Regions from separate parts of the Streptomyces sp. NPDC047049 genome, predicted to be linked through region 2. Evidence: riboswitches for the same ligand, from Rfam matches in the RefSeq annotation. Region 2 holds a riboswitch; the other holds the start of a gene.
What was found. Region 2 has a riboswitch for S-adenosylmethionine ahead of thrC (threonine synthase). Riboswitches for the same ligand answer to the same signal wherever they lie in the genome.
Positions count from the first base shown of each region.

Region 1: linked by a shared signal. The riboswitch ahead of ABZ851_RS34630 (aminotransferase class V-fold PLP-dependent enzyme) and the one ahead of thrC (threonine synthase) in region 2 are both predicted to bind S-adenosylmethionine.

Region 1 covers NZ_JBEYVM010000027.1:13,721-21,044, reverse strand. The annotation lists gene ABZ851_RS34640 (helix-turn-helix transcriptional regulator) at 1-32, opposite strand, end outside; gene ABZ851_RS34635 (hypothetical protein) at 693-1,139, shown strand; gene ABZ851_RS34630 (aminotransferase class V-fold PLP-dependent enzyme) at 1,431-2,810, opposite strand; SAM riboswitch class IV at 2,992-3,109, opposite strand; gene trpD (anthranilate phosphoribosyltransferase) at 3,201-4,265, opposite strand; gene ABZ851_RS34620 (ubiquinol-cytochrome c reductase cytochrome b subunit) at 4,405-6,042, opposite strand; gene ABZ851_RS34615 (Rieske 2Fe-2S domain-containing protein) at 6,039-7,103, opposite strand; gene ABZ851_RS34610 (c-type cytochrome) at 7,100-7,324, opposite strand, start outside.
Region 2 covers NZ_JBEYVM010000012.1:150,669-157,992, reverse strand. The annotation lists gene groL (chaperonin GroEL) at 1-255, opposite strand, end outside; gene ABZ851_RS25060 (cold-shock protein) at 691-894, opposite strand; gene ABZ851_RS25055 (MoaD/ThiS family protein) at 1,318-1,596, opposite strand; gene thrC (threonine synthase) at 1,720-3,003, opposite strand; SAM riboswitch class I at 3,021-3,179, opposite strand; gene ABZ851_RS25045 (glucosyl-3-phosphoglycerate synthase) at 3,349-4,311, shown strand; gene ABZ851_RS25040 (hypothetical protein) at 4,557-5,168, shown strand; gene ABZ851_RS25035 (GntR family transcriptional regulator) at 5,299-6,054, opposite strand; gene ABZ851_RS25030 (hypothetical protein) at 6,222-6,569, shown strand; gene ABZ851_RS25025 (trehalose-6-phosphate synthase) at 6,645-7,324, shown strand, end outside.

The DNA of each region.
Region 1 (7,324 bases), on a different contig from region 2:
TACGGGGTCAGTTCCTTCGACGTGAACTTCATATCCGTCAGCTCTCGGTCGTCCCAGCTCAACAGGCGGACGAGACACCTGCGTTGAGGCCATGTCCCACAGGGTGGCGATGGCGATACACACGGTAGTGAGCGGTGCCGATGCGAAGGAAGCGAGTCATATGTACGAGAGTTCGCCGTCACGGTGTTCGCCCCCGCGGCTGCTGCCGTGGACCAGACCGGACGGTGGCCCGTGCTACCTGAGCACGGACAACCCCGACAGCCCCCTGTCCCTGCTGGCCGACCAGGCCGAGGACGACCTGATCGCCGCCGCCGAGGCACTGCTGGACGAGACCGGGCCCCTGCCCGCCGTACGGGGCACTGATATCCCGGAGCTGTGCCGGACGGCCGCCGCACTCCACCAGGCGCTGCGGGGCGTATTACGGATCGCCGTCAGCCGGGGCGACCGCCTGCCGGAGCCGTGCGATCACGGGGAGACCAGATTGTGCGAGGGCCGGACCTGCTGCCGGGCCTGCCGTCAGCGCAGATCTATCTCCAGAGCGGTCCGTGACGATCCGTCTGAGGGCCGGGCGGCACACGCAATTGGCGGCACACGGGGCGGCAGGGCACGCATTTGGCGGCGCATCTCTCGCCGACCCCGGAGGCCGGTGGTTTCGTGGCGGGTGGAGCTGGACCGACGAAAGGTGAGCAACCGTGCCGTCCGCGCTGGCCCGCAGGGCCACCCCCGTCATCGCGCTCGGGCTGGGCCTCGCCCTGGCTCTCGCGGTGCCGCCGCCCGCCCTCGCTTCCCCGGGAGACGTCCGGGTCCGCGTCGGCGTCACCGGCGGCCCCTACACCGCCAGCGTAGGACTCGTCATCACGGGACCGCGCACACTCCTGGGCGGTTTCTACTGCGCCGCCGACGGCCTCTCGCCCACGCCCCTCACGGCCCTGGTCGACGCCGATGAGCAGTACGGCCTCGGCGGCGTCAAGGCGCGCTGGGACACCAAAGCCCAGGATTTCGTCGTCACCGAGATCCACGGCGACGTCGCCGAGGGCAAGAAGAAGTGGAACGCGTACGTGAACGAGGAAAAGATCAAGAAGGGCCCCTGCCATACCGCCATCAAGGGCGGCGACAAGGTCCGCTGGACCCTGGAGTAGCCACGGGAATCCGCCAAGCAGGTACGCACGGCGGCCGGGCCCGGGCAGACGGCCCGCCCCCACCCCCGGAAACACACTCCCCCACGGGAGGGGACGGGCCGGAGGGGCCGGTGTGTGGGACGTAAAGCGAAGCAGTCCCACACACCGGCCCCTCCGGCCCGTCACCGCACCCACAGCCCCGCGCAGCGGACCCGCCCCGCCCGCCGCCAGGCGCAGGCGAAACGGCGGGAAAGCTAAAAACGGGCGAAGGCAAAGCGCAGCGAAACGGTGGGAAAGACAAAAACGTGGGGATCAAACCGCGCTACGCGCGGGAACGCAACGGCCGTCCTCCGTCTGGTAGTTCCAGCGGGCGCCGTTCGTGACCAGTTCCTTGACCGCTCGGAGAAAGCGGTCGACGTGCTCGTCCGGCGTGCCGACGCCCACGCTGACGCGGATGGCGTTCAGGGAGCGCTCGCCGGGGGCCGCCTCCGGGGCGCCGCACTCTCCCGGGTCCTGCGGTTCGCTGCCCAGGAGGGTGCGGACGAGGGGGTGGGCGCAGAACAGGCCGTCACGGACGCCGATGCCGTACTCCGCCGAGAGTGCCGCGGCGAAGTGCGAGCTGTTCCAGCCCTCGACGACGAAGGAGAAGACGCCCACCCGCGCCGCGTCCTCGCCGAAGAGCGAGAGCAGGTTCACCTCGGGCACCTCGGCCAGGCCCGCCCGCACCCGGGCGATCAGCGTCTGCTCGCGGGCGGCCAGGTCCTCGAAACCGGCCTCGGTCAGGGCCTGGCAGGCCGAGGCGATGGCGTAGGCGCCGATGACGTTGGGCGAACCGGCCTCGTGACGGGCGGCGGTGGAGTGCCACTCGACGTCGACTCCGCCGTCCGTGCGCCGGGAGACCTTGCGGCTGGCGCCGCCGCCGGCCAGATACGGGGCGGCGGCCTGCAGCCAGTCCGCGCGGCCGGCCAGGACACCGGCGCCGAACGGCGCGTACAGCTTGTGCCCGGAGAAGGCGACCCAGTCGACGTCCAGCTCCGCGATGTCCACGGGGTGGTGCGGGACGAGCTGCGCCGCGTCCAGCACGATGCGCGCGCCGTGCGCATGCGCGGCGGCCGCCAGCTCCCGCACCGGCCACAGCTCACCGGTCACGTTGGAAGCACCGGTCACACAGACCAGCGCCGGCCCGTAGGGATCGCGCTCGGCCAGCGCCTTCTCCAGGGTGTCCACCGCCTGCTGCGGGGTGCGGGGCGCGTTGAGGTAGGTCACGGTGACGTCCGCACGCTGCTCCCACGGCAGCAGCGAGGCGTGGTGCTCGGTCTCGAAGACGAAGACCCGGGTGTCCTGCGGGAGGACGGAGGCGAGCAGGTTGAGGGAGTCCGTGGTCGAACGGGTGAAGACCACCTGGTCCTCGGCTCCACAGCCCAGGAACTCCGCGATGGTCCGGCGGCTGTTCTCGAAGAGGTCGGTGGAGAGCTGCGAGAGGTACCCGGCGCCGCGGTGCACGCTGCCGTAGTAGGGGGCGTAGGCCGCCACGTCGTCCCAGACCCGCTGCAGTGCGGGGGCGCTGGCGGCGTAGTCCAGCGCGGCGTAGTCGACCTCGCCGCCGGTCACCAGCGGGACGCGGACGTCCCGGCCGAGGACGGGCAGCGGGGCACAGACGGAGCGGTCGGCGGCAACGGCGGAAACGGACATGGCGAACTCCCGTAAGAAGCAAGTGAATTCGCTGCGGGGCGGAGCGCGTCGGGGTGCGCACAGCGCACGGCAGGGCGCCGCAGCGGAAAGAAAAAGGGGATGCGGAAAAGGGGCCGTCGAGCCCTATCGCATTCGCTGATTCACGGAAGTTCTCCCTCGGGGACCAGGATCCCTGGCGAGGGATCCGCGCTTGCCGCAGACCTCGCTGCCTACGGCCTGGTCATCACCCGGGGCACCCCGCCACGGAAGGAGGGTTGCCGGACAGCGGGCCGGGGCCTGCATCGCTGTCACTCGTGACCTGCGCAGAATCATGCCATACGGGCAACATCACGCAAGCCCCGGTCCGTATACCGGACCGGGGCTTGCGTCACACGCCGCGTCACCGGGCGCTCAGGTGTTGCTGGCGGTCACCCAGCGCTCCAGGGCCTGCCGGGCCGCCCCCGAGTCGATCGCGGCGGCGGCCCTGTCGATACCGGCCCGGATCTGCTGGGCCAGCGGGGCGTCGGAGGGCTCCAGCGCGACCAGCGCCGCCGCGGAGTTCAGCAGCACCGCATCGCGCACCGGACCGGTCTCCCCGTCCAGCAGCCGGTGGGCCACCTCCGCGTTGTACGACGCGTCGGCGCCGCGCAGCGCCTCCACCGGCACCAGGCCGATGCCCACGTCGCGCGGGTCGAAGGCCTCCTCGCGCACCGTGCCGTCCCGGACGATCCAGACCCGGGAGGTCGCGGTGGTGGTCAGCTCGTCCAGGCCGTCGTCGCCGCGGAAGACCAGCGCCGACGAGCCGCGCTCGGCGAGCACCCCGGCGAGGATCGGCGCCATCCGGGCGTCCGCGACGCCGGTCGCCTGGGCGCGGACCTTCGCGGGGTTGGTCAGCGGGCCCAGCACGTTGAACGTGGTGCGGATGCCGAGCTGGGCCCGGGCGTTGGCGACGTGCCGCAGCGAGGGGTGGAACTTCACCGCGAAGCAGAAGGTGATGCCCGCTTCCCGGGCGACCTCGGTGACCCGCCGGGGGGTGAGGTCGAGGTTGACGCCGAGCTTTTCCAGCACGTCGGAGGCGCCGCTGGCCGAGGACGCCGCGCGGTTGCCGTGCTTGACGACCTTGGCGCCGGTGCCGGCCACCACGATCGAGGACATCGTGGAGATGTTGACCGTCTTGGCGCCGTCGCCGCCGGTGCCGACGATGTCCACGCTCGGTCCCGGCACCTCGATCAGCCGGGCGTGCTCGTACATGGCCCGGACGAGCCCGGAGATCTCGGCGACGGTCTCGCCCTTTGCCCGCAGCGCCACCGCGAAGCCGGCGATCTGGGCATCGCTGGCATCGCCCCGCATGATCCGGTCCATCGCCCATGCGGTGTCCTCCGCGGCGAGGTCCCGGCCGTCGAGCAGGGCGTTGAGGATGCCCGGCCAGGTGTGGGCCGCCACGCTGTCGCCGCCGAGGGGGGTCGCAACGTTCATGGTCCACACTCCTGATTTGTGTCCTGCTTGTGCGTTCACCCTATCGAGCCGCCGGGCAGGCCGGAGGGCCCCGTCCGGTCATCGGACGGGGCCCTCTGGGTGGCGTGCTCCTACGGTGCGCCATGAGGCGCCGCGGTGATCAGTGGTGGCCGTGGCCGCTGGTGATCTCCTTGTACTCCTCGACCGTGGGCTTGGCGATGACGCTGTCCTCGCCGTAGTAGCTCTTGGAGAGCTTGGCCCGCAGCTTCTGCGAGCGCGACACCTTGCGTGCCACACCGTTCTCGTCGACCTCGGGGCCGAGCTCGATCGGCGCGGGCTGCTCGTGCTGGGTGAGCACGTGCAGCTGCTCCTGGTCGAGCGGCTCGTGGACCTCGATGAACTCACCGTGCGGCAGGCGCTTGATGATGCCGGACTCGCGGCCGTGCAGCACCTTGTCCTTGTCGCGGCGCTGCAGACCCAGGCAGATCCGCTTGGTGGCGATGAAGGCCAGCACCGGCCCGACGAAGAACGCGATCCGGACGAACCAGGTGATCGAGTTGATCGACAGGTGGAAGTGGGTGGCCCACAGGTCGTTGCCGCCACCGATCAGCATCACGAAGTACGCGACCAGCCAGGCGACACCGAAGCCGGTACGGGTCGGGACGTTGCGCGGGCGGTCCAGGATGTGGTGCTCGCGCTTGTCGCCGCGGACCCAGGACTCGACGAACGGGTAGACCGCGATCGCGACCAGGACCAGCGGGAAGACCAGGATCGGGACGAGCACGCCCAGGTTGAGGGTGTGGCCCCAGAAGTTCCACTCCCAGCCCGGCATGACACGCACCAGACCCTCGGCGAAGCCCATGTACCAGTCGGGCTGGGCGCCGGTGGACACCTGGTCGGGGCGGTACGGGCCGATGGCCCACACCGGGTTGATGCTGGCGATCGCGGCGATGGCGGCGATCACACCGAAGACCAGGAAGAAGAAGCCTCCGGCCTTGGCCATGTAGACCGGCAGCAGCGGCATGCCCACGACGTTGTTGTTGGTCTTGCCGGCACCCGGGAACTGGGTGTGCTTGTGGTAGAAGACCAGGATCAGGTGCGCCACCAGCAGGCCGAGCATGATGCCCGGCAGCAGCAGGACGTGCACCGTGAAGAACCGCGGGATGATGTCGTGCCCCGGGAACTCCCCGCCGAAGATGAAGAACTGCAGGTACGAACCGACCAGCGGCATCGCCAGGATGACGCCCTCGATGAACCGCACACCGGTGCCGGAGAGCAGGTCGTCGGGGAGCGAGTAGCCGGTGAAGCCGGTGAACATGCCCAGCACGAACAGCAGGAAGCCGAACAGCCAGTTGACCTCGCGCGGCTTGCGGAAGGCGCCGGTGAAGAACACCCGCATCATGTGGACCATCATCGCGGCCAGGAAGACCAGCGCGGCCCAGTGGTGGATCTGGCGGATCAGCAGGCCGCCGCGCACGTCGAAGCTGATGTCCAGCGTCGACTCGAAGGCCTGGGTCATCCGGATCCCCTGCATGGGCACATAGGAACCGTGATAGGTCACCTCGGCCATGCTCGGGTGGAAGAACAGCGTCAGGTAGACACCGGTCAGGATGATGATGATGAAGCTGTAGAGCGCGACCTCACCCAGCATGAAGGACCAGTGGTCCGGGAAGATCTTGCGCATGTTGGACTTGGCGAGGCTGTAGATGCCCAGCCGTCCGTCCGCCCAGTCCGCGATCCGCTCGCCCCGTGGCGCCGGGCCACGGCGTGTGCTGGTCGCGGTTGTCTCGTTACTCATCCGCGCTCCCAGAAGCTCGGGCCGACGGGCTCCTCGAAGCCGCTTGCGGCCTCCAGGAAGCCGTCCTTCTCCGTGATGTGCAGCTGCGGCAGGGCGTGTCCGGCCGGACCGAAGATCACCCGTCCGCCGTCAGAGAGGTCGAACGTCGACTGGTGGCACGGGCAGAGCACGTGGTGCGTCTGCTGCTCGTACAGGCTGATCGGGCAACCCACGTGGGTGCAGATCTTCGAGTACGCCACGATGCCCTCGTGCGACCAGGAGAGTTCGTGCTTGTCCTTGATGTCCTGCGGCTGGATCCGCACGAGCATCAGGGCGTCCTTGGCGATCTTCTCGGCGAACTCCTCGTCGTTCTCCTCCAGGCCCTCGGGCTTGGCGAACGTCAGGGAGCCGACCGCGATGTCCTCGGGACGCAGCGGGAGGTTGGTGGACTGGTTGACGAGCCGGACGCCCTTCTTCCAGTTCGTGGTGCGCAGCTTGTTCCCGGGCAGCGGGCCGAGGTCGCGCAGCAGGACGACGCCGGAGAGCGGCACCAGGGCCAGCGCACCGAACATCGTGTTGCGGACCAGCTTGCGGCGGCCGATCTGCGACTCCTTGGCACCCGCCGCGAAGTCCGCCATGACCTTGGCCTTGACCTCGGGGGCGGCCTCGATCGGGTGGCGCTCGTCGGCGACCTCCTCGTCCGACATCAGCGTGCGGGCCCAGTGGACCGCACCGGCGCCGATGCAGAACAGCGCCGCGCCGAGGGTCAGACCGAGCGCGAAGTTCAGCGCGCTGATGTGACCGATCGGCCAGATGAAGACGATCTTGTCGATCGGGATCGCCACATAGGAGGCGATGAAGGCGACCGTCGCCACCATCGACACCACGAAGAGCAGCGCGACGGTGCGCTCGGAGCGCTTGGCGGCCCGCTCGTCGATGTCCTGGGCGCGGTGCTCGTGGGGCGGCAGGCCGGGGTCGGCGAACGGGTTCTCCGCCGTGGCCACCGCACCTTCGTGAGCCGTCTCCCGCTCACTGGGAAGGGTTTCTTCTGGCACGTCTTCGTGTCGTCCAGTCTCGCTCATGACTTCTTGGCCTTCGTAGTCCGGGCTGCGACCCAGATGGCGACCGCGATCAGCGCGCCCAGGCCGAAGATGTAGCCGAAGAGACCCTCACTGACCGGACCGAGACCGCCGAGGTCGAGGCCGCCGGGGCTCTCGGATTCATCGCCGTTGACGGCGCCGAGGTACGCGATGATGTCCTTCTTGTTCTCCTTCGACAGCGAGCCGTCGCCGAAGGAGGGCAT
Region 2 (7,324 bases):
ACCGGCGACGTCGTCCGTCTTCTTCGCGACCTCCTTGACCAGCTCGGCGCCGATCTTCTCGTACGGGTCCTCGAGCTCGATCTCCTTGGCGATGGACACACCATCGTTGGTGATCGTGGGGGCGCCCCACTTCTTCTCGAGGACGACGTTGCGGCCCTTGGGGCCGAGGGTGACCTTGACGGCGTCGGCGAGCTGGTTCATCCCGCGCTCGAGACCGCGCCGTGCCTCCTCGTCGAACGCGATGATCTTGGCCATGTGAAGTGGTCCTCCCGGACTGGGGTGGATTGCTCCGGACCTGGCTGGCGCCCGCGACGGACGACCTGCAGACCTGTGTGGTTCCTTGCCCCACCCGGCCTACGGGCCTCACCGACCCGGTCCTTCGTTGTCACTCTCACTGGGAGAGTGCTAACGCAATGATTAGCACTCGCCCCCCGTGAGTGCAAGGCAGCTTCGAAGATGCCTCCCATCGGGGTGGCGCCCGAGCCCCGTGGGAATGACGGGTGAGGCAGGTCCCCCGGGGTCCGCCGGCCCGCAGCCCGCACCCGCCCCGCACCCGCCCGTCCGCCGACAGCGGACAGCGAACAGCGGTCGACGGGCGTGGCGACAGCCGAAGGCCGCCGTCAGCGGACAGCAGAAGGCCCGCACCCCTCAGGGGTACGGGCCTTCACTACGCAGCAGTCGGTCGGCGCCTCAGCCGGCCACCCGGACCATGTCCGCCTGCGGCCCCTTCTGGCCCTGCGAGATCTCGAACTCGACCCGCTGACCCTCCTCAAGGGTGCGGTAACCGTCCATCTGGATCGCGCTGTAGTGGACGAAAACATCCGCACCACCGTCGACCGCGATGAAGCCGTACCCCTTCTCCGCGTTGAACCACTTGACGGTGCCCTGAGCCATGCCTAACTCCCCTATTACTGGCCCTTGCGCAGGACCGCACTCCGCGGACCCGGGTCAGACCTCACCCCATGAAAGCCCTGTGGGGTGTGCGCCGGAACGCGTCGACCGCCGCTGAATGTATCTGCACAGATGCCCAGCGCAACAGGTCAATCGGACGAGAATTCTGGGGCCGGAGAATCGGCTATATGCGGCGAAATCCCGGTTCTCCCGGGCAAGTCGGGCCGGGCATAGCTCACCTAAGCGACATATGTTGCCCACACTTTGGGCACAACTGATCGCGATCTCATATGCGTTCGGCACACGCACGCGCTATAGCGGAGGGGTATCACCCCAATGGTATCTCCTTTCACAACATGGAATTGCCCCGTCCGCTTTCTGGCGGACGGGGCAATTCCGGTCAAGCAGGCCAAGAATTGGCGCAAATCAGCAGCCTCCGGCTACCGCCGGAATGATCGAGACGCCCGCACCGTCCGGGGTCGGCGTCTGAAGGCCCTGCTCGAAGCGCACGTCGTCGTCGTTGACGTAGACGTTCACGAAGCGGCGCAGCTTGCCGGCGTCGTCGAGCACCCGGGCGGCGATGCCCTGGTGGTTCTGCTCCAGGTCGGCGATCACCTCGGAGAGGGTCGCGCCCTCGGCGGCGACCTCGGCCTGGCCGCCGGTGTAGGTGCGGAGGATGGTGGGGATGCGGACCTTCACGCTCATGGTTCTGCCTTCCGGGTATTGCGGAGTACGAGTTCGGGGACGGTGGCGCGGCCTCGTGGCGGACGGGCCGGCGGCCTCGCGGCGGAGGTGGCGCGGCCCCGTGCGCGGACGGGGCCGGCGGCCTCAGCCGGCCAGGCCGGCCGCGCGGAACGCGTCCAGGTCCGGACGGATCGTGGCCGTGGGACCGGAGGTCGGGGCGACCGCGTCCAGCGTCTTGAGGCCGTCTCCGGTGTTCAGGACGACGGTGGTCAGGGACGGGTCGAGCACGCCGTCCTCGATCAGCTTCTTGGTCACGCCGACGGTCACGCCGCCCGCGGTCTCCGCGAAGATGCCTTCCGTCCTGGCCAGCAGCTTGATCGCGTCCACGATCTGCTCGTCGTTGACGTCCTCGACCGCGCCGCCCGTGCGGCGGGCGATGTCGAGCACGTACGGGCCGTCGGCCGGGTTGCCGATCGCCAGCGACTTGGCGATGGTCTTCGGCTTCTGCGGGCGGACCACGTCGTGCCCGTCCTTGAAGGCCGCGGACACCGGGGAGCAGCCCTCCGCCTGGGCGCCGAAGATCTTGTACGGCTTGTCCTCGACCAGGCCGAGGGCGATCAGCTCCTTGAGCCCCTTGTCGATCTTCGTGAGCTGCGAGCCGGACGCGATCGGGATGACGATCTGGTCCGGGAGCCGCCAGCCCAGCTGCTCGCAGATCTCGTACGCCAGGGTCTTGGAACCCTCGCCGTAGTAGGGGCGCAGATTGACGTTGACGAAGCCCCAGCCCTCGCCCAGCGGGTCGCCGATGAGCTCGGAGCAGAAGCGGTTGACGTCGTCGTAGTTGCCCTCGATGCCGACCAGGTCACCGCCGTAGACCGCGGCCATGACGACCTTGCCGGCCTCCAGGTCGTGCGGGATGAACACGCAGGACTTGAAGCCGGCCCGGCGCGCCGCGGCGCCGACCGCGCCGGCGAGGTTGCCGGTGGAGGAGCAGGAGAGGGTGGTGAAGCCGAAGGCGCGGGCGGCCTCGACGGCGATCGCCACGACGCGGTCCTTGAAGGAGTGCGTCGGGTTGCCCGAGTCGTCCTTGACGTACAGCCCGCCGGTGACGCCCAGCTCGGCGGCGAGCCGGTCGGCCTGGACGAGCTTGGTGAAGCCGGGGTTCAGGTTGGGCTTGTCGGCGACGTCGGCGGGGACGGGCAGCAGCGGGGCGTAGCGCCAGATGTTGTCCGGACCGGCCTCGATCTGCTTCTTCAGACCCTCGGGGTCGCCGCTCGGCAGGTCGTACGCGACTTCGAGCGGCCCGAAACAGTCCTGGCACGCGAAGATCGGGCCGAGCGGATTGCGCTGTCCGCACTCGCGGCAGGACAGCGCGACAGCGGGGCCCAGAGCGACGGTGGGGGTGTTTTCGGTGACTTGCACAGCCATGGAGGCGAGGCCCTTTCTCCTCATCTTCCTCGCGGCGAATCTCGCCACGAGACGGATTTGGCACCTTCCCTAGCCGGGAGCCTCGCGCGCGGGACGTCAGCGTCCTTGCGGCAAGACCGGCTGGAGGGTTGCCGGGGCTTCAACGGGCCGTATCCCTCTGCCCCTCTGGATGAGCGGTATGGCGCTGGGCCGAAACCCAGGCGTTTGTGGCGCGGACCCCGACATGCGACGGTCATCCGCGTTGTTCAAGACTGTAACCGACGGCACTGACGGTTGAGATAGTCGTCCGAACCGCGAGATGGATCACAAGGCCGCCGATCCGGCGGCGACCGAGGAGTCGTAGACGTGCTGGAAGAGGTGGAGCGCTGGCTGAGCAGCCGCTCCTGGTCCGCCGCGGACCGCCCGCTGGGGCAGCTGCTGGAGGCGAAGCACCAGTCGGGCCGCACGGTCAGTGTCGTCCTGCCGGCGCTCGATGAGGAGGCCACGGTCGGGGCGATCGTGGCGGTGATCCGCGCCGAGCTGATGACCGGGCCGGTCCCGCTCGTCGATGAGCTGATCGTGCTGGACTCCGGCTCCACCGACCGCACCGCCGAGGTCGCGGCGGCGGCCGGCGCCCGGGTGGTCCCCCGCGACAGCGTCCTGCCGCGGCTGCCGGCCCTCCCCGGCAAGGGCGAGGTGCTGTGGCGCTCCCTGCTGGCCACCACCGGCGACATCATCTGCTTCATCGATGCCGACCTGCGCGAATTCTCCGCCGCCTTCGTCTCCGGGATCGTCGGCCCGCTGCTGACCGAGCCGGACATCCAGTTCGTGAAGGCGATGTACGACCGCCCGCTGGAGACCGGCACCGAGGGCGCCGGCGCCGGCCAGGGCGGCCGGGTCACCGAGCTGGTCGCCCGCCCGCTGCTGAACCTGCACTGGCCGCAGCTGGCCGGCTTCGTCCAGCCGCTGGGCGGCGAGTACGCGGCCCGCCGCTCCCTCCTCGAACGCCTCCCCTTCCCCGTCGGCTACGGCGTCGAGCTCGGCCTGCTCGTCGACGCCCTGCACACCGTCGGCCTCGACGCCCTCGCCCAGGTCGACGTCGGCGTCCGCAAACACCGCCACCAGGACGGCCAGGCCCTCGGCCGGATGGCCGCCGCGATCTACCGCACCGCCCAGCTCCGCCTGGCCCGCGGCCACTTGGTGCGCCCCCGGCTCACCCAGTTCGACCGCGGCGCCGACGGCTTCGTCCCCCGTACGACGGACGTGGACACCGAGGAGCGTCCGCCGATGGCCGAGATCCCGGAGTACGCGGAGCGGCGGGCGGCGTGAGGGGCGGCGCCCCTCGGCCTCCCCGCGGCTGACAGGTGACGACGGACGGCATCCGAAGCCGCACCCCGGGCGTGTCGCCGGTGCCGACCCCAGCGCCCCCCTGACCTGGCGACCCCGGACGTCACGCGGCCCACCTCCCCCAACTCCCAGGAGGGAAACGCATATTCCCTTACCCGCGAGTAGTCGGACCGAGTAGGGTGACAGCGTTCTTGATCATTCCAGTCTGACCAGGGGGAAGTCTGTTCATGCGTATTTCTACGGGGAAGATCCTCACCGCCGTGACGGCAGTGGGGGTGCTGGCCACTGCGACGCCCGCTCAGGCGCAGTCGGCCGACTCGGCACAGCAGCCCGTGACCAAGGCTGCCGCCACCCACTCCGCGGGCACCAAGGTCGCGGCGGCGGGCCTGCGCAAGCTGTACGACGAGCGCTTCACCGTCAAGCCCAACAACGCGCACTACCCGGGCCTCAGGGTGAGCCCGGCCAAGGCGATGAAGTCGCTGAAGCACTGCTTCAACTGCACGTTCCCCGTCAAGGGGGCGCCCAAGAAGTTCCCGAAGGAGAACCAGCGCATCAACCTTGAGGCCTGCGCCGTCTTCTTCGCCTGCAAGGACGCTCCGGTGCGCTACCACGGCCTCGGCAACATGAAGAACGCCTGGTACTTCACCGCGGAGAAGGGCCACTTCGACGGCGCGGGCTCGAAGGTCTACTTCAACTTCTACACGGGCTCCAAGGGCTACCTGGAGCTCCATGTCGAGGGCTACGTCACCCACCCGAGCGTGCCCGACTCGCTCAACAAGCGCTTCGCCGTCGAGAAGTGGCAGAGCTTCGCCCACAACATGGGCGTCGAACTCGACTGATCCCCCCGCCCACCGCGGAGGACGCGCGTCACTACCGCTGCGCCCCCGGCCCCTGACCGGCCCGAACCGGTCAGGGGCCGGGGGCGCTCCCCGTTCCGGACTGGGCGGCGCAGCGTTTGCGGTCTGCGGCTCAGGCGTCGAAGTCGTACTCCAGCACGTAGGCGGACGAGTCGAGGATCATCTCGTTGACCTCGACGGTCCGTCCGTCGGCGGTCACGGCCGTGCGGCTGATGAGGATGACGGGCGTGCCCGCCGGAAGGTGCAGACGGGTGGCCTCCTCCGGCGCCGGCATGCGTGACCGCACCTCTTCCCTGAAGCGGGCGGGCCCCGCACCCAGCTCGGCGAGCCGCGCGTAGGTGCCGCCGGCCCCGGTATCCGGCTGGGTGATCGCCGATCCCGCGACAAGAGCAGCGGGGAGGGAGGAGGTGGACAGCAACACCGGCTTACCGTCGAGCACGAACCTGCGGCGCCGCACGATCACGGCGTCTCCCGGCGCCATGCCGAGCTGCGCCGCGACGGTTTCGGGCGCCGGCTCCTCGTCCACGGTGACCTCGTCGACCACCAGATCACGGTCCGGGACATCGGCCGACCAGACCGACCGCCCCTCACCCCATTGCTCCCGAGCCAGCCGCGGGACGCCACGGCGCCGGACCGGCTGGAACGCCCGCACGAAGACCCCGGCACCCTTGCGGGCCTCGGCAAGCCCCTCCGAGGTGAGCACACCGAGCGCCTGCCGGGCCGTCATCCGCGCCACGCCGTGCCGGTCCATCAACTCGTTCTCCCCGGGCAGCCGGTCTCCGGGCCGGAACTCCCCCTCCGCAATCGCCCGCTTCAGAGCGTCGGCGATCCGGCGGTATTTGGGCGACGAGCTCTCCTGTGCAGCCATCGCGACGCATCCCTCCTGGCGATCTCTAGACATCCTAGAGATCCGTTCGAGTGCCACAGCGTCACCACCTACCTCAACGTCAACCTCTCTAGAGAAGTAGTTGACGCTATGCAGTCATCCCGATTCAATATGTAGCGATCCAACTTCTCTAGAGAACTGGAGTCGCCGTGACGCCTCCTGCGCGCCCACGCCTGCTTCCCTGGTCGAGTCCGGAGGGGAAGCCGTGCTACCTGCTCTCCGACGGGGACGGCCCGGTCACCCGGCAAGCGGACACCGTTGAACGCGCCCAGCTCGCATCCGGTGAGGTCCTTCTGGGGCACGCCCGCGCCCTCCTCCGCGACAACGGGACCACCAAGCCCGAACTACGCTTTCTGGTCGGTTGCTTGACGGGCGCGCTCGGCGACACGCTGCGCATCTCCCGCAGCCGGGGCGACCGTCTCGGCTGCAGGCATCCGGAACCCGCGGAAGATGAAGCGGCGTCGTCCCAGGACGCGTTCCGGCCGGGCGGCGGCTGAGGAGTGGTCACCCGGCCGCGTCTCTTGGCCGCTTCCGTACGTTTGCGCGGATCTGTGGCGGGTTACTGTCGCGACATGGTGTCCGAGCGCAGTGCAGCTGCCCCTGTGGGGGCCGAGGTTCTTGTTGCGTCCAATCGCGGGCCGGTCTCGTACGGCCTGGCGGAGGACGGCACGCTCACCGCCAAGCGGGGCGGGGGCGGGCTGGTGTCCGGGCTGTCGGCCATCGGACCCGACGTCAATGCAGTGTGGGTGTGTGCGGCGCTCGGTGACGGGGACCGGGAGACCGTGCGGCGGACGGGTGGTGCGCTGGAGCCGGGGGACACCGGCGGGCAGCGGGTGCGGATGCTGGACATTCCGGCCGAGGCGCATGCCGCCGCCTACAACGGCATCGCGAACTCCGTGCTGTGGTTCGTCCACCACATGCTGTACCAGACGCCGCTGGAGCCGGCCTTCGACGCGGAGTTCCGAGCGCAGTGGGCGTCGTACGAGGCCTACAACCGCGCCTTCGCGCAGGCGCTCGCCGACGAGGCCGCCGAGGGGGCGGCGGTGCTGGTGCAGGACTACCACCTTTCCCTGGTCCCGGGGATGCTCCGGGCACTGCGGCCCGACGTACGGATCGCCCATTTCTCGCACACCCCATGGGCGCCGCCGGAGTACTTCCGGATGCTGCCGGACGACATCGCCGAGCAGTTGTTGCGGGGGATGCTGGGCGCCGACCGGCTGGGGTTCCTCACCCACCGCTGGGCGAACGCGTT